Regions from separate parts of the Mesorhizobium sp. B2-6-2 genome, predicted to be linked through region 1. Evidence: riboswitches for the same ligand, from Rfam matches in the RefSeq annotation. Region 1 holds a riboswitch; each other region holds the start of a gene.
What was found. A riboswitch is a leader RNA that binds a small molecule or an ion and turns the genes downstream of it on or off. The one in region 1 is predicted to bind cobalamin.
Positions count from the first base shown of each region.

Region 2: linked by a shared signal. The riboswitch ahead of FJ419_RS22720 (CbtB domain-containing protein) and the one ahead of FJ419_RS19750 (DUF1636 family protein) in region 1 are both predicted to bind cobalamin.
Region 3: linked by a shared signal. The riboswitch ahead of FJ419_RS08675 (DUF1636 family protein) and the one ahead of FJ419_RS19750 (DUF1636 family protein) in region 1 are both predicted to bind cobalamin.

Region 1 is NZ_VFUG01000010.1:86,950-93,953, reverse strand. Features, by position in the region: gene FJ419_RS19760 (helix-turn-helix domain-containing GNAT family N-acetyltransferase) at 1-668, shown strand, start outside; gene FJ419_RS19755 (AraC family transcriptional regulator) at 826-1,659, opposite strand; cobalamin riboswitch at 1,892-2,096, shown strand; gene FJ419_RS19750 (DUF1636 family protein) at 2,188-2,574, shown strand; gene FJ419_RS19745 (ABC transporter ATP-binding protein) at 2,571-3,359, shown strand; gene FJ419_RS19740 (ABC transporter substrate-binding protein) at 3,392-4,339, shown strand; gene FJ419_RS19735 (iron ABC transporter permease) at 4,693-5,679, shown strand; gene FJ419_RS19730 (MarR family transcriptional regulator) at 5,835-6,311, shown strand; gene FJ419_RS19725 (HlyD family secretion protein) at 6,308-7,004, shown strand, end outside.
Region 2 is NZ_VFUG01000014.1:115-7,118, forward strand. Features, by position in the region: partial or broken gene FJ419_RS22705 (methyltransferase) at 1-117, shown strand, start outside; gene FJ419_RS22710 (PilZ domain-containing protein) at 121-393, opposite strand; gene FJ419_RS22715 (histidine phosphatase family protein) at 545-1,117, opposite strand; adenosylcobalamin (AdoCbl) riboswitch at 1,201-1,344, shown strand; gene FJ419_RS22720 (CbtB domain-containing protein) at 1,345-1,554, shown strand; gene FJ419_RS22725 (CbtA family protein) at 1,715-2,455, shown strand; gene FJ419_RS22730 (hypothetical protein) at 2,621-3,181, shown strand; gene FJ419_RS22735 (TetR/AcrR family transcriptional regulator) at 3,268-3,900, opposite strand; gene FJ419_RS22740 (VOC family protein) at 3,999-4,403, shown strand; gene FJ419_RS22745 (cation diffusion facilitator family transporter) at 4,633-5,952, opposite strand; gene FJ419_RS22750 (metal-sensing transcriptional repressor) at 5,960-6,217, opposite strand; partial or broken gene FJ419_RS31265 (AraC family transcriptional regulator) at 6,291-6,386, opposite strand; gene FJ419_RS22760 (hypothetical protein) at 6,596-6,931, shown strand; gene FJ419_RS22765 (hypothetical protein) at 6,981-7,004, opposite strand, start outside.
Region 3 is NZ_VFUG01000003.1:118,993-125,996, reverse strand. Features, by position in the region: gene FJ419_RS08695 (NADH-quinone oxidoreductase subunit C) at 1-38, opposite strand, end outside; gene FJ419_RS08690 (NADH-quinone oxidoreductase subunit B) at 43-624, opposite strand; gene FJ419_RS08685 (NADH-quinone oxidoreductase subunit A) at 615-980, opposite strand; gene FJ419_RS08680 (winged helix-turn-helix domain-containing protein) at 1,314-2,513, shown strand; cobalamin riboswitch at 2,544-2,747, shown strand; gene FJ419_RS08675 (DUF1636 family protein) at 2,787-3,218, shown strand; gene cobW (cobalamin biosynthesis protein CobW) at 3,215-4,252, shown strand; gene FJ419_RS08665 (cobaltochelatase subunit CobN) at 4,271-7,004, shown strand, end outside.

The DNA of each region.
Region 1 (7,004 bases):
AGACCGACGCGCGCCGCGCCTCGATCGCGCTGACGCCAGCCGGCAGGGAAGCCTTCGCGCCGCTCAACCAGGATTCGCATGACCAGGTGCGCACGCTGCTCGATCGCCTGGCGCCGGCCGACCAGGAGCGGCTGGTCAAGGCTATGCGCACCGTCCAAGACTTGCTCGGCAACAGACCTGAAGCCAAGGTGCCCTATATCCTGCGGCCGCTGCAGGTCGGCGACATCGGCTGGGTCACGCACCGCCAGGGCATGCTCTACGCACAGGAATACGGTTGGGACGAGACTTACGAGGCTCTGGTCGCAGAGATCCTCGGTGAGTTCGTCAAGAACTTCGTCCCGCAATGGGAGCGCAGCTGGATCGCCGAGCGCGAAGGCGAGGTGGTCGGCTCGGTCTTCATCATGCGCAAATCGCCCAAGGTCGCGAAGCTCAGGCTGCTCTATGTCGAACCGTCGGCGCGCGGCCTCGGCATCGGTCGGCGGCTGGTCCACGAATGCATTACCTTCGCACGCGCCAAGGGCTACAAGACGCTGACGCTGTGGACCAACGACATACTTGGCTCGGCCCGCCGCATCTACCAGGCTGCCGGCTTCAAGCTGGTCGAGGAAGAACGCCATCATTCCTTCGGCAAGGATCTTGTCGGGCAGACGTGGAATCTCGAGCTTTAGGTGTTCCCTCTCCCCCTGTGGAAGAAGGTGTCGCCGAAGGCGACGGATGAGGGGTGTTCCAGCGGAGTGAGACGCTGGCTTTCCCTGGAACACCCCTCATCCGTCTCGGCGCTGCGCGCCGATCCACCTTCTCCCACAGGGGGAGAAGGGAAGACCATCATCCTTTGACCGGCACCCAGATCTCCAGCCCGCCATTGCCGGTGCGGGCATCGAACTCGGGCCCGTAGCGCTCGAACTCGGGCGCGTCGGCGATCTCGTGTCCGGAGACCGGCAGCCACTTGTTCCAGATCGTGTTGACGGTTCGGCGGATGGTCGAGATGTGCTCGCGATGCGAGAACACCGCATATTTCTGCGCCGGCACCCGCACGCGTTGGAAATCCTTCGGCAGGTCGGAGAAATCCATCACCTCGACGCCAACGACATAGTCGAAATTGCCGGCATCGTCGCCATTCGTGCACACACCGTAGAAGACGCCGGGCACCTCGCCCGGAATGTTGCCGATATAGGGGGCGAAGCGCTGCCATTGCATCGGGATGCCGGCGCTGGTCTCGCAGCTGTAGCGCTCGCCGAGCCCGGCAACGAGGAAGGGACGGCTGGTCTCGAAGCGCGGCGGCTCGAGTGCGGTGAGAAGCGAACTGTCCATCAGTATGGGCTCCACAAGATCGAGGTTTTCGGTCGAGCCTTGCGCGCGCACCAACTCCGGCGTGGTGCCGAACTCATCGCGAAAGGCCCGCGTGAACGCCTCATGCGAGCCGTAGCCGGCATCGAGCGCGACCGAGAGAATGTCGCGCGCGCCGCCGGCCAGCTTGCGCGCCGCTTCGCTCAAGCGGCGCGCCCGCATATAGCCCATGACCGACCGTCCCGTGGCCGCGCCGAAAGCGCGCGTCACATGGAAGCGCGACACGCCGCTGCTTGCCGCTATCTCGTCAAGGCTGATGGCGTCGGGCAGGTGGCTTTCGACAAACCACAGCGCTTTCTCTGTCGGGTTCATGGCTCCTCGCATTTGGCTCGGCGACACTAGCCCCCGCGCCGCCGGCCAGTTTGATCGAAATTGCGCTTTGAGCGAAGTCGAGCGGGTTGACAAGCCAAGGCAATGTATTCTAGCTGGTAATGTTATTACATATCAGGGGAAGTAAACGACTTGCGGCAACGGCCCGACGATCCCGCCATGTCTTTCGCACGAGGGGCGGACGAAGGCCCGTTGCGACTCGCACGCGGACAACCTACGATAGCTGCGTCATGGTCCCCGAGCCGCAAGGCGAGGGGTGAAAAGGGAACACGGTGAGCTCATCCGAGTCGAGGCCGTGGCTGCCCCCGCAACTGTGAGCGGCGAGCTCCATCCGAAACGCCACTGGCCGGCAAGGCTGGGAAGGCGGATGGCGTAAGGACCCGCGAGCCAGGAGACCTGCCATCGACACGAGTTGACCGGACGGGGTGTGCCGGGAGGAGACGCGGACACCGGTCTTGTCGGCCGGCTCGTCCGGCATCCTTCCGTCGCCATTTTTGGAAAGTGACGGAAATGCTGGACGTCTTTAGCCATCGCATCATCGTCTGTTCGCTGTGCCGCGATACCGTGACCGGACGTAGGTCCGGCGGGGATTTGTGCGCCGACCTTCGCTCAAGGCTTGCCGAGACTTTGGCGTCGTCATTTGCTGTCGAAACCATCGATTGCATGGCCGGCTGCGCGCGGCCGCTGACCGTGGCCTTCAACGCGGAAGGCAAAGCCAGCTATCTCTTCGGTTCCATCGACAGCGGCACCGACGCCGGCGCGCTGGTCGAATTTGCCAGGCTCTATGCCTCGCTGGCCGACGGCTGGTGCAATTCCGGCCAGCGCCCGGCAAGGCTCGCCGGCAAGATACTGGCGCGCATCCCCGCCGCGGGCAAGGCCAGGGAGCAGGTCCGGTGAGCGCGCTCCTGCTCGAAGCTCGCGATTTGCGCGCCACGGCAAATGGCCGGATGTTGGTCGAGGATGTCAGCTTGTCGCTGGCGGCGGGCGAGCGGCTGGCCATCATCGGCCCCAATGGCGCCGGCAAGACGACTCTGCTGCGCATGTTATGCGGGGCGTTGTCGCCGAGCCGCGGCGAGGTTCGTCTTGCCGGACGCCGGCTGGACAGGATCACCGCCGCCGAACGGGCGCTCAGCATCGCCGTCGTCGGTCAGACGGACCAGCCGGATCCACGCCTTGCGCTCATCGACTATGTCGAGCTTGGCCGTGTCCCGCACGCCGGTCTGAGGCGCCGGCACGACGATCGCGACATCGTCGTCGAGGCGCTGCGCCGGACTGGGCTGTTGCCGTTGCTCGCGCGCACTGTCGGCTCGCTCTCCGGCGGCGAGCGCCAGCGCGCGCAGCTCGCCCGCGCCATCGCGCAAGAGCCCAAAATCCTGTTTCTCGATGAGCCGACCAACCACCTTGACCCGCGCGCCCGCGGCGAGCTGCTCGAGCTGGTGGCCGAATTCAACATGGCCGTGGTCGCCGTGCTGCACGATCTCGCGCTTGTGGCGCCCTTCGCCACCAGCGTCGCGGTGATGAGCAACGCCCGGCTGCACGCCCTGGCTCCGCCGCGCGAGGCGCTGGCGCAGCCGCTTGTCCGCGAGGTGTTCGGCATCGACGTGCTGCGCCTGCGGCACCCGACCGAGGATCGCGAGCTCACCGTCTTCGAGCTTCCCATGCGCGCTTCCTCGCCGCCCTGAACCTGCACAACCCCAACAAGGAGCATCATCTCGTGAAACGCCTCGCCTTGTCGCCGGCCCTGTCGCTCGTCGCCTCGGCCGCCTTCGCTTTCCCGGTCACCGTCGACAGCTGCGGCAAACCGCTCACCTTCGATGCGCCGCCGAAACGCGCCGTCATCCAGGATCTCAACATGGCCGAGATGGCTTTCGCGCTGAAGCTGCAGCCGTCGATCGTCGGGCTCACTGGCATCACCGGGTGGTACAAGGTCGGCCCCGAGTTCAAGGCCGAGCAGGGCGCCATCCCGGAGCTGGCGCCAAAATATCCGACGCTCGAAAACCTCGTCGCCGTGCAGCCGGATTTCTTCTTCGCCGGCTGGTATTACGGCATGAAGCCGGGCGGCGAGGTGACGCCCGACACGCTTGCCCCGCATGGCATCAAGACGCTGGTGCTGACCGAGAGCTGCGTCCATCTCGACAAGAACCGGCCCGCCGCCTCGATGGATCTGCTTTATGACGACGTCGAGAAGCTGGGCAAGATCTTCGGCAAGCAAGCGGAGGCCGAAAAGCTGGTCGACGGCTGGAAGGCCGAGCTCGCCGGCATCATGGCGAAGGTGGGTGGCCGCAAGGGCACGCGCGTCTTCCTCTACGATTCCGGCGAGGACAAGCCCTTCACCGCCGGCAAGTTCGCCATTCCCAACGCCATAATCGCCGCCGCCGGCGGCGAAAACATCATGGCCGACATGGAGACGAGCTGGGGCAACACCGACTGGGAGACGGTCGCCTCGCGCAATCCCCAGTTCCTCATCCTGCTCGATTACCAGGATGGCGGCGGCTACAGGAAACTGCTCGATTTCCTTAAAGTCCATCCTGCGATGAAAGAGACGGACGCGGTCAGGAACGAGCGCTTCGTGGCGCTGCGCTACGCCGAGCTGACGCCCGGACCCGCCAACATCGAGGCGATCGGCAAGATCGCCAGGGCCATGCATCCGGAGGCGTTTTAGGTCTGAGGCACGGATGAGCCGGAAGTGTTGCCGTTGATGGATAGCCTGCCTTGGAGAATGGCGAAAACGCCCCTCACTTCGTCATCCACGGGCGGAGCAAGGAGCGAAGCGACGCGGCGCAGACCCGAGGATCCATTCCGTGGCTTTCGAGCGTTGCAACCGTGCGGAATTCTACGCCGTCGCTCTCCGCGCGCCAGGTCACGGAATGGACTCCAGGGTCTCCGCGACGGCGCTTCGCGCCTGCTTCGCCCTGGAATGACGAAGTCGCGGAGACCCCCGCTAATCCCGAACGCCGGTATCGCCGCGGCAGGTCCCATGCCGTGAATTTGCGCCATACCCCATTCATCCTGGCGATGGCCCTGGGCGCTATCCTGCTGGTAGCGCTCGCGCTGCTTTCGATCGCCTATGGCTCGACGCTGATACCTTTGCGCGAGGTCGTCGGCGCGCTGGCGCATGCGTCCGGGCTCGACAGCCGGGGCCCATCCGGCCCGGTCGGCAGCATCGTCGTCGACCTGAGGCTGCCGCGCACGCTGCTGGCGATGACCGTCGGCGCCGGCCTCGGCGTCGTCGGCGCGCTGCTGCAGACCGTCACCCGCAATGACCTCGCCGATCCGTTCCTGTTCGGCCTCTCCTCGGGCGCGGCAGCCGGCGCCGTTTCGGTCATCACCGTCTTCGGCGACAGTTTCGGCATCTGGACGCTCCCGCTCGCCGCCTTCACAGGCGGCATGCTGGCGGCGGCGATCGTGCTTCTGTTGGTGTCGCGGGTGAGGGGGCAGGGGCCGGAGCGGCTGATCCTTGCCGGCCTCGCCGTCTCGTTCATGTTCACCGCGCTGACCAACTACCTCGTCTTCGCCGGCGACCAGCGCGCCGCGCATTCGGTGTTGTTCTGGACCATGGGCGGGCTTGGCCTTGCTCGCTGGGACAATATCGGCCTGGCGGCGCTGGGCGCCGGCATCATCCTCGCCTACGGCCTGTGGAACCACCGCCGCTTCGATGCCTTTCTCGCCGGCGAAAGCGCCGCCGAGAGCCTTGGCGTGCCGGTGGCGAGGATGCGCCGCACGACATTCCTCGTCGCCGCGCTGGCGACCGCCAGTCTCGTTGCCGTAGCCGGCGTCATCGGCTTCGTCGGCCTGATGATCCCGCATCTCGGCCGGCCGCTGGCCGGCTCGCTGCACCGGCCCATGATAGCGATCTGCGCGCTGTTCGGCTCGATCCTGCTTTTGGCCAGCGATCTACTTGCCCGCACGCTTTTGCCGCCGCAGGAACTGCCGATCGGCATCATCACGAGCTCGCTCGGCGCCTTCTTCGTCGTCACCATGCTGATGCGCAACCGGCCATGATCTCCCCGCCCTGGGATCGGCCTGCCGGCACCGACCCCTGCACGTTCATCGATCGCTAACCGTAAGGGAGCTTGCCTTGCTGCAACGTCGATTTGCCGGCTTCTGGAACAAAGCAGCCTCTTGAATAGTGAGCACGCTTATTATATGTACCGCTCATGGTTTCCGACGGTATCGACAGATTGGGATTTTTGATCCACGACGTGCAGCGCTTGATGCGCAAGCGTTTCGAGGCGCGCGCCAGCGGGTTGGGTCTTTCCTCGGCGCAATGGCGGCTGCTCGTGCGCGTTGCCAAGGAGGCCGGCGTGGCGCAGGCGCGGCTTGCCGAGCTCCTCGAAATCGAGCCGATCAGCGTTTCGCGCCTGGTCGACCGCATGGAGGAGGGCGGCTGGATCGAGCGCCGCCAGGACGCGACCGACCGGCGCGTGCGCATGATCTTCCCGACCGAGAAGGCGAACGCGGCCTATGCCGACGTCAAGAGCCTTGCCGGCGAGGTCTATGAGGAATCGCTGACCGGCGTGTCGGCGGAAGAACGCCGCGTCCTGGTCCGAGTGCTGGACGCCATCGTGCAGAATTTGACGGACGCCGAGACGTCCCTGGAAAAGATGAAGAATACGGAAGGGGCAGCAGCATGAACGCGGCAGCCAAGATAGAAGACGACAACGTCACCAAGCTTGCGCCGGCCCAGCCGGTCGCGGAAGCGCCGGCCCAGCCGGCGGCCGCTCCGGTTGCGGCGGCTCCCGAGCCGCGGCTCGCTCCGGCGCCGAAGAAGAAGCGCCGCCCCGGGCGCTTCCTGTTGATGGTCGCCCTGCCGCTGGCCCTGCTTGCCGGCGGCGCGTATGTCTGGATCACGGGCGGCCGCTATCAGGAAACCGAGAACGCCAACCTGCAGCAGGCCAGGATTTCGGTCGCCTCCGACACCGCCGGCCGTATCGTCCAGGTCGGCATAGCCGACAATCAGTTGGTCAAGCAGGGCGACCTTCTCTTCGTCATCGACCCCGAGCCTTACAAGATCGCGCTCGCCCAGGCCGATGCGGCGGTCGCCGCCGCGCGCCTCAATGTCGAGCAGCTGCGCGCCGCTTACAGCCAGGCGATGGCGCAGGAAAAGTCCGCCTCCAGCGAGGTCGACTATGCGCAGTCGCAATATGGCCGCGCCGCCGATCTCGCGCAGAAGGGCATCAATGCCAAGTCGTCGCTCGACGAGGCGCGCAACGACCTCGACAAGGCCAAGCAACAGCTCGCCGTCGCTCAGCAGGGGATCGTCAGCGCCAAGGCAGCGCTCGGCGGCAATCCGGAAATCGAGACCGACAAGCATCCGACCGTGATGG
Region 2 (7,004 bases), on a different contig from region 1:
ATCGCGAGCTTCCCCATCCTGCATTACGGCGTGGTGCTGCGCGAGGAGGCCTATCTGGAACGCAAGTTCGGCGAACCCTACCGCGCCTACAGGGCGAGCGTGCGCCGATACCTTTGAGCATCAGTCCTTCGGCACGTTGCTGTAGAGCGCCACGCCGACGCGGTCGTTGCGCCGCCACCGCACCAAAGCGCGATAGGCCGTATCGTCGGCCGGGACCTCGAGCAGGAAGCGGTCCGGGATCTCCACATCTGCGCCGACGCGCAATTCCGCGCCCTGCTCGTGCTGATTTCTGACCGAGCAACCGATCCTGACGCCGGCGGCGATGATCGTGGCTTGCTTGAGCACGAATTCGCGCGCATGAAGACGTCGCTCGGTCTCGGGAAAACTGGCCATATCCGGCGGGCTCCTCAGGCAAGGCTCTCCTCGCCATGGGGCCGCACCATAGCAGCGAAGCGTTTCCGTTCCGTTAGCGATCACTGAAACGGTGGTGTGCCGACTTGATATGCCGGCCGGGTCCACGGATGGAGCGTTCACGCCTGAGCATTCAGCCGGCGACAGTGACGCCGCTCGCACGCAGCACCCAGCGGCGGCCGTCGCCGCGGAACTCAGTGAGCGACAGCGGCTCGATATCGATCTTCCAGACCGAGGAAAGCGGCGCGCCGAGCACATGCGCCATGGCGGCGCGGATCGGCACGGCATGCGTCACTGCGACGGTGTGACCGCTCTCGCCGGCCAGCCGCTCCATCAGCGCAGCACCCCGCCGGGCGACGGCGGCGAGCGATTCACCGCCATGAGGCGCCGCGTCTGCGTCGGCGAACCAGGCCGCCATGCCTTCCGGGTCCCCGGCCTGCACCTCCTCGAAGCTTTTGCCGGCCCAGCGTGCGAAATCCTGTTCGGCAAGCAGCGGCTCGACCGTCGCGTCAAGGCCGAGCGCCTCGGCCGTCCGCCGCGCGGCAAGCGCCGGACTTGTCCAGACACGGTCGGCGCGACGCAGCGAAGCGGCCAGCGCGCCGGCGCGATCCAGGGCGCGCGGCTCCGGCGGCTCATCGTTCGGAAAGCGGCCCTTGCGCATTCCGGGCGTCGCTCCGCTTGCGATCATCGTCAGGCGGGCAAGCATGAAAAACTCCGTGGCCCAGCGAAAAACAGGCCTCACGTAGCCGTGCCGCCATTACATGTCGTTGACAGGCGAACGAAGTGCTGACAAGTGTCTTAGTGCTATACGGGATTGGAAGCCGGTGCGAGTCCGGCACGGTCGCGCCACTGTGATCGGCACCAGCCGAAAGTCAGGCCTTATTCCGCAGCATCGTTCGATCAACGGGACGCAGTATCCCAAGGGAGGTCAATATGTCCGACACCACCTTCGCCCCCAGCTACGGCCCGGTTGCGATTCCGGTCCGCGAGCTTCTGCCCTGGGCCATCCTCGGCGGGCTGCTTTTGATGCTGGCGATCTATTTCGTCGGCGCGGAAGAAGGCGCCACCTCGCTGATCCGCGGCACCTATGTGCACGAATTCGTGCATGACGGCCGCCACCTGCTCGGCTTCCCCTGCCACTAAAGCGGCAGCATCGCTGAACCCGCTTTCGATTCCGATCTAAGGCAATTCCGGACGGAAAACCGCTACGCACTTTTCCTGGAATTGCTTGGTTGGCTTAACGCAATTCCGGACGGAAAACCGCTACGCACTTTTCCTGGAATTGCTTAGAGGGATTGGTGACATGGTTGGAAAACTTTTGCTGCGCGGCATGCTTGTCGGGCTGGTCGCCGGGATTCTGGCGTTCGCCTTCGCCCGCGTCTATGGCGAGCCGCAGGTCGACAAGGCGATCGCCTTCGAGGAACAGCAGGCCCAGGCCGCCGGCGGGGCGCCGGAGCCCGAGATGGTCAGCCGCGCCACGCAAGCCGGCATCGGCCTGGCAACCGGCGTGCTGATCTATGGCGCCGCGCTTGGCGGGCTGTTCTCGCTGGTCTTCGCCTATGCCTATGGCCGGCTGGGCTCGCTCGGACCGCGCGGCACCTCGGCGCTGCTGGCGTTGCTCGGCTTCCTGGCCGTGATCGTGGTGCCCGGCCTCAAATATCCGGCCAACCCGCCCGCGGTCGGCAATGCCGAAACGATCGGCTACCGCACCGAGCTGTTCTTCATCATGATCGTCATCTCGATCACGGCGATGGTGGCGGCGGTGGGTCTGGCGCAGCGGCTGTGGAACCAGCTCGGCGCCTGGAACGCCTCGATCGTGGCCGGGCTCTCCTTCCTCGTCGTCTTCGCATTGGTGAAGGCGGCGCTGCCCGACATCAACGAAGTGCCGGAGAACTTCTCGGCGACGGTGCTGTGGCAGTTCCGCGTCGCCTCGCTCGGCATCCAGCTGGTGCTGTGGACCGTCGTCGGGCTCGGCTTCGGCGCGGTTGCCGAACGCGTGGTCGCGGCGCGCGACCAGCGCAGCCCGGCACGCCGCTACGCCTGAAATCCGATGCGTTGGCCGCCACTGTTTCGCGCCCTGGCGGCCAAAGCGGCTCAACGGTCGGTACGACCGCAGAGCCACTTTGGTCTTTTGTTTTCTCGCAATTCCGGACGGAAAACCGCCGCACACTTTTCCTGGAATTGCTCGGTTGCGGCGCTGCTCGCATTTGTGGCCGCCACATCCGCGCAAGCGCATAGCGGATCCTCGGCCCCGCCTCCTCCGGGCATCCAGATCCCCGGCCTGACCCACGGCCAGATGGCCGTCATCGCGCGCCATCGCGGCGAGATCCTCGACCTCGCCCACCGCCAGACCGCGACAGACCCGACCTTCCGCCGGCTCTACAATCACGGCAATCTGCAATTCACCTATTGCCTCTGGGGCTTGATGCCGGGCAGCCTCGGCGACGAGGAAAGCCCGTTCAACGAATGCAGCCACGCCTATCTCGCCGCCGCCAAGGCGCTGCTCACCCATATGGCGACGATGCCTTCAGCTGAACGGGGTGCGAAGGCGCTGATCTCGGACATCGATGCCGAGATGGTGCGCAGCGGCGCGTCGTGGATCCTGTGCCAGTATAGCCGCGAGGCCTTCAGCACCGGCGCGGTCGTCGAGCCCAGATGGCGCGACATCTTCTTCCACTTGCCGAGCCTTGCGGTGATCCTCGGCACTGTGGCGGCGCTCGGCGCCGCCACAATGTCGATCTTCGGCACGCCGCTCGCCCGCGTGCGCTAACCGGCTTCGGCCGGCTGATGTTCTCAAGATACCAGGCGACGTAACGCGGCTCGTTTTGCTCCCGCAGATCGCGTCTGGCAGCGCGATTACTTCGAACGCATCCCATAGGCGGCAAGGAACGCTTCGACCGAGGCATCGGCGTGCCGCTCAAGGTCGGCTTTCGAGCGCGGATTGCGTCCGGTGAACATGGCTTCGTTCATCGGAATCCAAAGCAGCATTCCAAAGAAATGGCTGGCCGCCAAACGGGGATCGTCGGTCTGCAACAGGCCTCGCCCTGTGAGCTTTTGAAAACAAGCCGCTACCGAGGAAAGCATGCGCTCAAAGCCTTTGTCGTACCAGCTGCGGCCAAGCTGCGGCATCCGATCGGCATTGGCAATAATCAGACGCCGGAGCCTCAGCAACTCGTCGTTCATCAGCGTGGTGACCAATCGCCGGGCAAGCTGCTGCAGGCCGCCCTCCAGGAATTTCGCTTCGGAAAGCAGCATCGTCACGGACTCGACAACGTCGTTGGTCTGGGACGCGGTGGACTCCACGACTTTGCTGAAAAGCGTCTCCTTGTCCGTGAAATGCTTGTAGACGGTCTGCTTGGAAGCGCACGCTCTGGTGGCGATCTCCTCCATGCTGGTCCCATCATAGCCGTTGGCGATGAACGCCGCCGTCGCCGCCTCGATGATTTCGCGATCCTTGCGAGCCGATCTGGTCTCACCGTCAATTTTCATAACGCCTCTCGACCGGTACTAGACGGTACGGTTCCGTCGTGATAGCCATCCGTTGCAGTACTAGACTGGCTAGTACCCGGCAACGAAGGTTCAAACTGATGACGCAAATGCTTTTCCTCAATCTGCCGGTACGCGACCTGCAGGCAGCGACCAAGTTCTATCTCGCGATCGGCGGCACGCTCAACCCACAGTTCTCGAACGACCAGGCCAGTTCGATCATGTTCTCCGAATCGATAGGAGTCATGTTGCTGACGCACCAACACTACAGCCAGTTCACAGCCCGGCCGATCGGCGACGCCAAGCGCGAGAGCCAGATGCTGATCGCGCTGACCGTCGACAGCAAGGACGCGGTCAATGCGACAATCGAGAAAGGGATCGCGGCGGGCGGCCGCGCTGATCCCAACCCTGCGCAGGATCTTGGTTTCATGTTCAACCGCCACATCGAAGATCCGGACGGAAATGTCTGGGAGTTCCTGTGGATGAACCCCGCAGCCATGCAATAGACCATCTGTATCGCAATCCCGATGTCGGAACGACATCCGAGAAAGCGACGGGCAGCCGTCGCTCTCATGTCCGGGCAATGCCTGCCATCGCCCTCGACCGATCTTGTTATCCCGATATCCGCTCAGACATCTGGCGCGCTATCGCCCTTCCGCCCAGCAAATCTCGGCGAGTTGGACTCCGGAACTGTGCTCTAGCCAGCCATGTTCGCTCCCGAAGCGCTTGCCTGTATCAGCCATGCGCGCGCTCGTGATGGTGGCCTTGCGGATCGGCCATGGCGAAGGGCAAATCCTCGGTGTCGGGACCGGCCGCCAGTTGCAGCCTGGCGCTGAATTCGTGCGGTTCGGCAGGTGCGACCAGGCTCTGCAAATAATGATGGTCGCCGCCGACCGGAGACAGCGGCAGGCTTTCGACCGCACCGTCCGCCCTTTCAATGGCGACGTTCGCCCGCAGGCCCTCGGCGTGACGCGACAGGCGCAGCCGCATGCGCTCGCCCTGCGGCGTGTCGACGATTTCGAGCAGCCCGCTGGCTAGCTTGCCCGAGACCAGGAACGGATCCGGCGCATGATGGTGGCCAGCTTCCGTTTCCGCCTCGGCAAAGCGCACCGTGGCGACGTCGAGTGCCGGGATGTGCGCGAAGAGCTCGGCCTTGAGCGATGCGGCGATGTTGTTCGCGGCGGCAAGCAGCAGGCCGTCATCGACGGCAATCTCGACATCGACATGCAATTTGTGGCCAAGCCAGCGGGCCTTGACGTCGGCAACCTTTTCGATCCCGGCGACATGGTCGGCGGCGTGATGAATCTGGCCGACCAGGCCGGGCTCGACGCCGTCCAGCATGCGGGTCAGCACCGAGCGCGCCGATTGCCAGACGATAGCGAAGATGGCGACGGTGATGAGCAGGCCGATGATCGGATCGGCGAGCGGAAGGCCGAGCCAGACGCCGGCCGCGCCTGCGACCACGGCAAGGCTGGTGAGGCCGTCGGTGCGGGCGTGATAGCCGTCGGCAACCAGCGCGGCGCTGTTGATCTGGCGACCGACGCGGATGCGAAAAACCGCCACCGCTTCATTGCCGAGGAAACCGATGACGCCGGCGACGGCCAACCAGCCAAGGAAATGCACCGGCTGCGGGTTGAACAGGCGATTGATCGCCTCGTATCCGGCCACCAGCGCGCTGGCCAGGATGATGAGCACGATGACGATGCCGGCGAGATCTTCGACCCGGCCGAGGCCGTAGGTGAAGGCCGTTGTCGGTTTGCGGCGCACGAGCACAAAAGCGATCCAAAGCGGGATGGCGGTGGTCGCGTCGGCGACGTTGTGGATGGTGTCGGCAAGCAGGGCCACGCTACCCGAAAGCATAACGACGACGATCTGCAGCGCGGCCGTGACCGCGAGAATCACGAACGACCACTTGATCGCCCAGATGCCGCGGTCTGTGGTGGCGATGGTCGCGTCGATCACGCCATGAGTATGGCCATGCGGCCCATGGTGGTCGTGGCCGCCATGATGCCCGTGCACGCCGAAGCCGAACCAGTCGAGCGCTTTTTCCCACATCGCCGCCTCACAGATATTTGGTGAGCTGCTTCAGCTCTTTGAGCGTGTCCCTGGTCGGTTCGCCGCCTTCGACAAGGCAATGCTCCATATGGTCGTGGATCAGCTCGCGCTTGGCGTTGCCGACCGCGTTTTCGACGGCGTGGAGCTGTTGCGCGAGGTCGAGGCAGGAGCGGCCCTGCTCGAACATGGTGAGCACGGCGGCGAGATGGCCATGCGCTCGCTTGAGCCGGGCGATGATATCGGGATGGGAGCTGTGTATCGTCATGCGATATCCTATCCTCCAGGGTAGGATATTGCCAACAGACCACTTTCCCCGGAATTGCCTGATGCGCCTCCGCGCTGGCATAGGGTCCGGGCGGCCGGCCGGCGTGGCGGCTGAAGGCGCTGAAGGTGCTGGCCGAGCCGTAGCTGACGCGCTCGGCGACCTCGGCAATGTCGCCCCCGCCGGCGCAGCAGGTTCTTGCCCGCAGGGCAGTATCTGCCGCGAAATCCCGGCTTCATGTGATCGATCGGCTGCAGCGACCGGCAGCCCCGCGGCAACCAAATGCTTGGTTTGCCGTTTATTTTAGCGGTTGCCGCCACCCACCGTGGCGCCAGCCGGCTCCAGCGGCCAGAGACCGCGCGGGGCTGAAAGGAGGCCGCAATGACACAGCCCGCAGTGGAGATAGGCGACCGGGTGGCTGTCATCGCCACCGTGATCGAGCGCATCAAGGACCGCGTGATACTGAAGCTCGACGGCGACGGCCATGATTATTCGATGGCCGAGCCCAATGCCAAGGCAGGCGACAAGCTCAGACTGGAGGGCGACGTCGTGCATGTCGACGAGGATCTCGGACGCACGACCGTGCAGGTGCTGGGACGTGTCACCGTCGACACCAACTCGGTCGAAATGGTGACGAGACGTTGCGACCTCGACCATATCGGCTCGAACGTGCCCGGCCACCCTCGCCCGCGCACCCCGCCGACGCCGCATGGGTGAAACCGGCGGCTGAGGCTCGATCCCCGTCGCCGTGAAGCGGTGGATTGCTTTAGTGGCGCTTGAAATACTGCAC
Region 3 (7,004 bases), on a different contig from region 1:
CCGAGATAGGTGGAGAGTTCATTCAACGCCAGGGTCATCGGCTCACCGTTCGATCGTGCCGGTGCGGCGGATCTTCTTCTGCAGAAGGAGAATGCCGTAGAGCAGTGCTTCCGCGCTCGGCGGGCAGCCGGGCACATAAATGTCGACCGGCACGACGCGGTCGCAGCCGCGCACCACCGAATAGGAATAGTGGTAGTAGCCGCCGCCATTGGCGCAGGAGCCCATCGAGATGACGTAGCGCGGCTCCGGCATCTGGTCGTAGACCTTGCGCAGCGCCGGCGCCATCTTGTTGGTCAGCGTGCCGGCGACGATCATGATGTCGGACTGGCGCGGCGACGCGCGCGGGGCGACGCCGAAGCGCTCCGAGTCATAGCGCGGCATCGAGGTGTGGATCATCTCGACCGCGCAGCAGGCGAGGCCGAAAGTCATGAACATCAGCGAGCCGCTGCGCGCCCAGGTGATCAGCGCCTCGGTCGAGGTGACGAGAAAACCCTTGTCGGCCAGCTCATTGTTGATTTCGAGGAAGAAGGGATCGTCCTCCCCCACCGGCCTGCCGGTGTTGGGGTCGATGATGCCCTTGGGCTTCGGCGCGACGAGGGTGCCTGAACTGTCGTTCAATCCCATTCCAGCGCTCCTTTTTTCCATTCATAGGCAAAACCGATGGTCAGCACCGCCAGGAACACCATCATCGACCAGAAGCCGAGCATGCCGAGCTTCGAGAAGGACACCGCCCACGGGAACAGGAAGGCGACCTCGAGATCGAAGATGATGAACAGGATCGACACCAGGTAGAAGCGGATGTCGAACTTCATGCGGGCGTCGTCGAACGAGTTGAACCCGCATTCATAGGCGGAAAGCTTTTCCGGGTCGGGATTGCGGTAGGCCACAAGGAACGGAGCGATGATGAGCGCCAGACCGACGATCATCGCCACGGCGATGAACAGCACGATAGGCAGGTACGAACTTAGGAGTGCGCTCATGCGGCGACTTTCCTTCGGCGGGGGCAGTTCACTTTGATTACAGCAACGAACTCTAATGCGGAAGCGTGACAGTTTAACCGCTGAACCGTTTTAGGAGGCCCATGCTGCAACGCGGCGAGGGTTAGCGCAGCGGTTTCGGTGACGCAAGTCAAACGTTGTTCAAATCGCGGCCCTGGACGCCTTATCGGAAGAAACTGGTCCGATCCGCTCCTGTTTGATTTCCTTCAGCTTTCACTCCACTTTTCTCTCCTGACATATCTCCCGCCATTTGCCTGCTAGCATGACAGGAATCACCGGCTAAAAATCCAGCAGACGATCGGGCAAGGACACCTGATGAAGGACAAGATTTCGCTGGCCATGGCGAGGCGTATTGCGCTCGGCGCGCAAGGGTTCAACGACCCCAGGCCCAGTGGTGTTCCGGATCGCCGCCACCTTGCGCGGGTACTTTCGCGAACCGGCCTCTTGCAGATCGATTCCGTGAGCGCGGTGGTGCGCGCGCATTACATGCCGCTCTATTCGCGCCTCGGCCCCTATCCGCTTACGCTGCTCGACAATGCCGCGGTCACCCGCAAGCGCGCCGTGTTCGAGTACTGGGCGCATGAGGCGTCGTTCCTGCCCGTTGAGACGTACCCGCTGATGCGCTGGCGCATGCAGCGCGCCGAGCAGGGCGACGAGATGTATCTCGGCCTGGCGAAATGGGGCCGTGAACGCAAGGAAATGATCGACGAGATATATAGAGAGGTCGCCGATCGCGGTCCGATCGCCGCGTCTGATATCGAAGGCCACAAGGGCAATGGCGGCTGGTGGGGCTGGAGCGAGGCCAAGCACGCGTTCGAATGGCTGTTCTGGGCCGGGCGCATCACCACCGCCTACCGCCGCGGCTTCGAACGCTATTACGACCTGCCCGAGCGCGTTTTGCCGCAGGCGGTGCTCGACCTGCCCGTACCCTCGGTCGAGGACGCGCATCGCGAATTGCTGCGCATTTCCGCCCGCGCCCATGGCATTGCCACCTATGGCGACCTGCGCGACTATTTTCGTCTCGCGCCGGGCGACACGAAGGATCGCATCGAGGAACTGGTCGATGCCGGCGAATTGCTGCCGGTGAAGGTCGAAGGCTGGGACAGGACAGCCTATCTCCACAAGGACGCCCGTTCCCCGCGCCGGATCGAGGCGCGCGCCCTGCTTGCCCCCTTCGATCCGGTCGTCTTCGAGCGCACCCGGACGGAAAAGCTTTTCGATTTCCGCTACCGCATCGAGATCTACACGCCGGCCGAGAAACGCCAATATGGCTACTACGTGCTGCCCTTCCTGCTCGGCGACCGGATCGTCGCCCGCGTCGATCTGAGAGCTGACCGCCCGGCCAGCATCTTGCGCGTCCACGCCACCTATGCCGAGGCCGGCGCCCCGCCTGAAACGGCCGCCCAGCTCTTCGATGAGTTGAAGCAGATGCAGGCCTGGCTCGGCCTGGAGGCGATCGAAGTGACGCCGGCCGGCGACCTCGGACCGGCGCTGGCCGACATCGCGGTGTCGTAGCTGCGCGTTGACAGGGAACTAGCCGTAAGCCTAAATCCTGACCCAGACGGTCTTCTCCCGGCAAAGGGAGGAGCCAAGAGGGAATGCGGTGCGGGCCAAAACCCAAATCCGCGGCTGTCCCCGCAACTGTAAGCGACGAGCCTCTGCCGAAAACCACTGGGATGTTCCCGGGAAGGCGGCATTCAGGGCGACGACCCGCGAGCCAGGAGACCTGCCGTCTGAGACTTTAAGTATCCGAATGCCCGGCGGGTTTTCCGGGCAAGGAGCGTGGTTTTGGATCGCAACGGCAGTTTCCCGGCAAACAGTGCGGACGTTCCGTCCGAGCCCGACGCTTTGGCCGGCATCACCGTCATCGTCTGCTCATCCTGCCGCGACGAGACCGGGTCGGATGGGCATCCGCGCGCCGGCGCGCTGCTTGCCGAAGACACGCGTCGGGCGGCTTGCGGCGAAAAGATCGACATCCGTACTGTCGAATGCCTCGGCAACTGCAAGCGCCGGCTAAGCGCGGCGCTGCTGCGCGACGGCTGCTGGAGCTACGTCTTCGGCGATCTGGACACCGCCAGCGGCGCCGATCTCGTCGCCGGCGCGAAACTCTTCGCCACCTCGACCGATGGCCTGATCCCCTGGCGCGGCCGGCCCGATTCCCTCAAGCGCGGCCTGGTTGCCCGCATCCCTCCTCTCGACATGCTGAAGGACCGACCATGAACGCATCCGTTTCCCGTGTGCCCTGCACCGTCGTCACCGGCTTCCTCGGCGCCGGCAAGACGACGCTGATCCGCAACCTACTCGAGAACGCCAAGGGCAAGCGGCTGGCGATCATCGTCAACGAGTTCGGCGATGTCGGCATAGACGGCGAGATTCTCAAAGGTTGCGGCATCGACTCTTGTCCGGAGGAGAACATCGTCGAGCTCGCCAATGGCTGCATCTGCTGCACCGTCGCCGACGATTTCGTGCCGGCGCTCGACCGGATTCTGTCGCTCAACCCGAAGGTCGACCACATTCTGATCGAGACCTCGGGCCTCGCTCTGCCGAAGCCGCTGGTGCAGGCATTCCAGTGGCCGAGCGTGAAGAGCCGCGTCACCGTCGATGGCGTCATCGCCGTGGTCGACGGCCCGGCGCTCGCCGACGGCCGGGTCGCTTCCGATATGGATGCGCTGCAGGCGCAGCGTGCGGCGGACGATTCCCTTGACCATGACGATCCGGTCGAGGAGGTGTTCGAGGACCAGATCGCCTGCGCCGACCTGATCATCCTGTCGAAGAGCGACCTGATGGATGCGGCAGGCTCCGCCCGTGCCAACACCGTCATCGGCGATCATGTCGCGCGTGCCGTTAAGATCGTGCCGACAGCGCAGGGCAAGGTCGATCCCTCCGTGTTGCTCGGCCTTGGCCTTGCGGTGGAGGACGACATTGAGAACCGCAAGACCCATCATGACGACGAGCTCGACCACGAGCATGACGATTTCGATTCCTTCGTCATCGATATCCCCTCGATCGCCAATCCCGACGAGTTGGCCAAGCGCGTCGCCATTGCCGCCGAGCAGGAAAACGTGCTGCGCGTCAAAGGCTTCGTCGAGGTCGGCGGCAAGCCGATGCGGCTCCTGCTCCAAGCCGTCGGCCCGCGCGTCAATCACTATTACGACCGCGCCTGGACGGCCGAGGACGATCGCCGCTCGCGGCTGGTCGTCATCGGCCTCAAGGGGCTGAACCGCCCGGCGATCGAGCGTATCCTCGCCGGCTGAGGCCAACACGAAAAAGCGATGCACATCCTCGCCACCACATCCGCTTCGCTCGACGATCTCGCCGAGCCGATCGACCTCAGGCAGGCGCCTGCGGATGTCGTGGCACTGTCCTTCACTGACAGCGATCTCGCCGGCCTGGCCACCGCCTGGAAGGCCGATGCGGAGCGGCTGCCATCGATGCGGCTGGCGGCGCTGCGCGACCTTCGCCACCCGATGTCGGTGGACCTGTGGATCGACAGCGTCGCCCGCCACGCCAGGGTGGTGCTGGTGCGCATCCTCGGCGGCTATGACTGGTGGCGCTACGGCTGCGACCAACTCGCCGCGGTCGCGCGCGAGCGCGGCATCAAGCTGGCGCTGCTGCCCGGCGAAAGCCATGACGAGGACCTGCGGCTGATCGAAGCCTCGACCCTGCCGCGCGCCGAGCTCGACGCCCTGCTCGGCTATTTCCGCGAAGGCGGACCTGAGAATATGGCTGCCCTGGTGCAGAGGCTGGCAAAGCTGGCCGGATCGGATGCGGCCGTGGCCGAACCGGTCAGCGTACCGAAGGCGGGGTATTATCTGCCTAGAGTTGGCGTCGTCGAGAAGCCGAACCTTTTAAAGGTCGGCGTTCCGTCGCCCCCCCCTCTGTCCTGCCGGCCCCCGCAAGGGGGGAGATCAGCCGTCATCGACCCTGGCGCCTCTTCCGCTAACTCAGCAATAGAACACCTCGCAGCATCCGCGATTGGCGAAACCATCGACGGCAGCTCAATCTCCCCCCTTGAGGGGGAGATGTCCGGCAGGACAGAGGGGGGGGCGACAGAACTCGACGCCACCAACTTCAGCGCCCCGGTTATTCCCATCCTCTTCTACCGCTCGATGCTGCTGGCCGCCGACGTGGCGCCGATCGACGTTCTCGTGGAAGCGTTGAAGCTGCAAGGGCTCACCCCGGTACCGATCTTCGTGTCCAGCCTCAAAGACGCGGCATCCCTGGCCTTCGTAGAAAACGCCCTCAGCTCCCTGAACCCGGCCGCCATCGTCACCGCCACGGCTTTCGCCTCCGGTGCGGAACCCGGCGCCGAAACCCTCTTCGACCGCGCCGGCGTGCCCGTCTTCCAGGTCATCGTCGCCACCACCAGGCGCGAGGTCTGGCAAAAGAACCAGCGCGGCCTGGCTCCTGCCGACCTTGCCATGCATGTGGTCCTGCCCGAGCTCGACGGCCGCATCCTGGCCGGCGCGATCTCGTTCAAGGGCGAGGTCGAGACCGATCCGGCGCTCGCCTTCCGCGCCTTCGCCAACCGGCCGGAGGCGGACCGCGTCGCGCAGGTCGCCAAGCGGGTGGCGGCGTTTGTCCGCCTGCAGCGTACCGAGCGGGCCAAACGCAAGCTTGCCATCCTGATCCCTGATTATCCGAGCGCGCCAGGGCGAACCGGTTACGCCGTTGGGCTCGATGTGCCCTCCAGTGTGCTTGCGATGCTGCATGACCTGAAGGAACAGGGCTATGCGGTTGAGGGGATTCCGCAATCGCCGCGGAGATTGCTGGATGCGCTGGAGGTGGGTGGGCTTGGCCTTGCCTTGATGGATTATCTCGCCCTTTCGGCAGATCTGCCCGAGGGAGCGCGCGATGCCGTAAAGGCCGCATGGGGTGACGAGATAGGGCTGCGCGAGCCCCCCCTCTCTGTCCTGCCGGACATCTCCCCCTCAGGGGGGGAGATTGCCCTGTCGCCACCGCTTTCGCCAATCGCCAGCGTTGCAGGTGGAGCGCCGGCGCCCGAACTGCCAATCTCCCCCCTAGCGGGGGAGATGTCCGGTAGGACAGAGGGGGGCGCGACAGAACGCCAGCCTTCGCAGCTAGCGGGCGAAACAACCTTCCCCTTCCGCGCCGCCACCTTCGGCAACGTCACCGTGGCGCTGGCACCCGACCGCGGCCGCTCCGCCGACCGCCGCGCCGACTACCACGACCCGACGCTGCCCCCGCGCCACGAGTTGATCGCTTTCGGCCTCTGGCTGCAAAAATCGCTCGGCGTCCACGCCATCATCCATGTCGGCGCGCATGGCACGCTCGAATGGCTACCGGGCAAGACGGTGGCCCTCTCCGGAACCTGCTTCCCCGAGATCGTCACCGGATCGCTGCCCGTCATCTATCCCTTCATCGTCTCCAATCCGGGCGAGGCGGCGCAGGCCAAGCGCCGCATTTCGGCCGTCACCCTCGGCCATCTGCCGCCGCCGCTGACCGGCGCCGGCCTCGACGAGGCGCAACAAAAGCTCGAAAGGCTGGTCGACGAATATGCTCAGGCCGACGGCCTCGACCGCCGCCGCCGCGACCAGCTTGCAAAGCTGATTGTCGAGACAGCGCAAAAGACCGGCCTTGCCTCCGAAGCCGGCGTTGCCGGCACAGACGCTCCGGACGAAGCGCTGCGCCGCATCGACGCCTGGCTCTGCGACCTCAAGGATTTCGCCGTCAAGGACGGGCTGCATGTCTATGGCCGCGCGCCGGAGGGCGAGGCCGATCCGCTGCGCCGGCAAAGCGCCGAGGCGGAACGGGCAGCTCTGCTTGCCGCGCTCGACGGCCGTCACGTCAAGGCAGGACCTGCCGGTGCGCCGGCGCGCGGCCGCTCCGATGTGCTGCCCACCGGCCGCAATCTCTTCACCTCCGATCCGCGCGCCATGCCGACACCGACCGCCTATGACCTCGGCCAGGCGGCGGCGGAGGAAGTGGTGCGCAGCTATATGCAAAGCCATGGCGACTGGCCGCGCTCGCTGGTCATCGACCTTT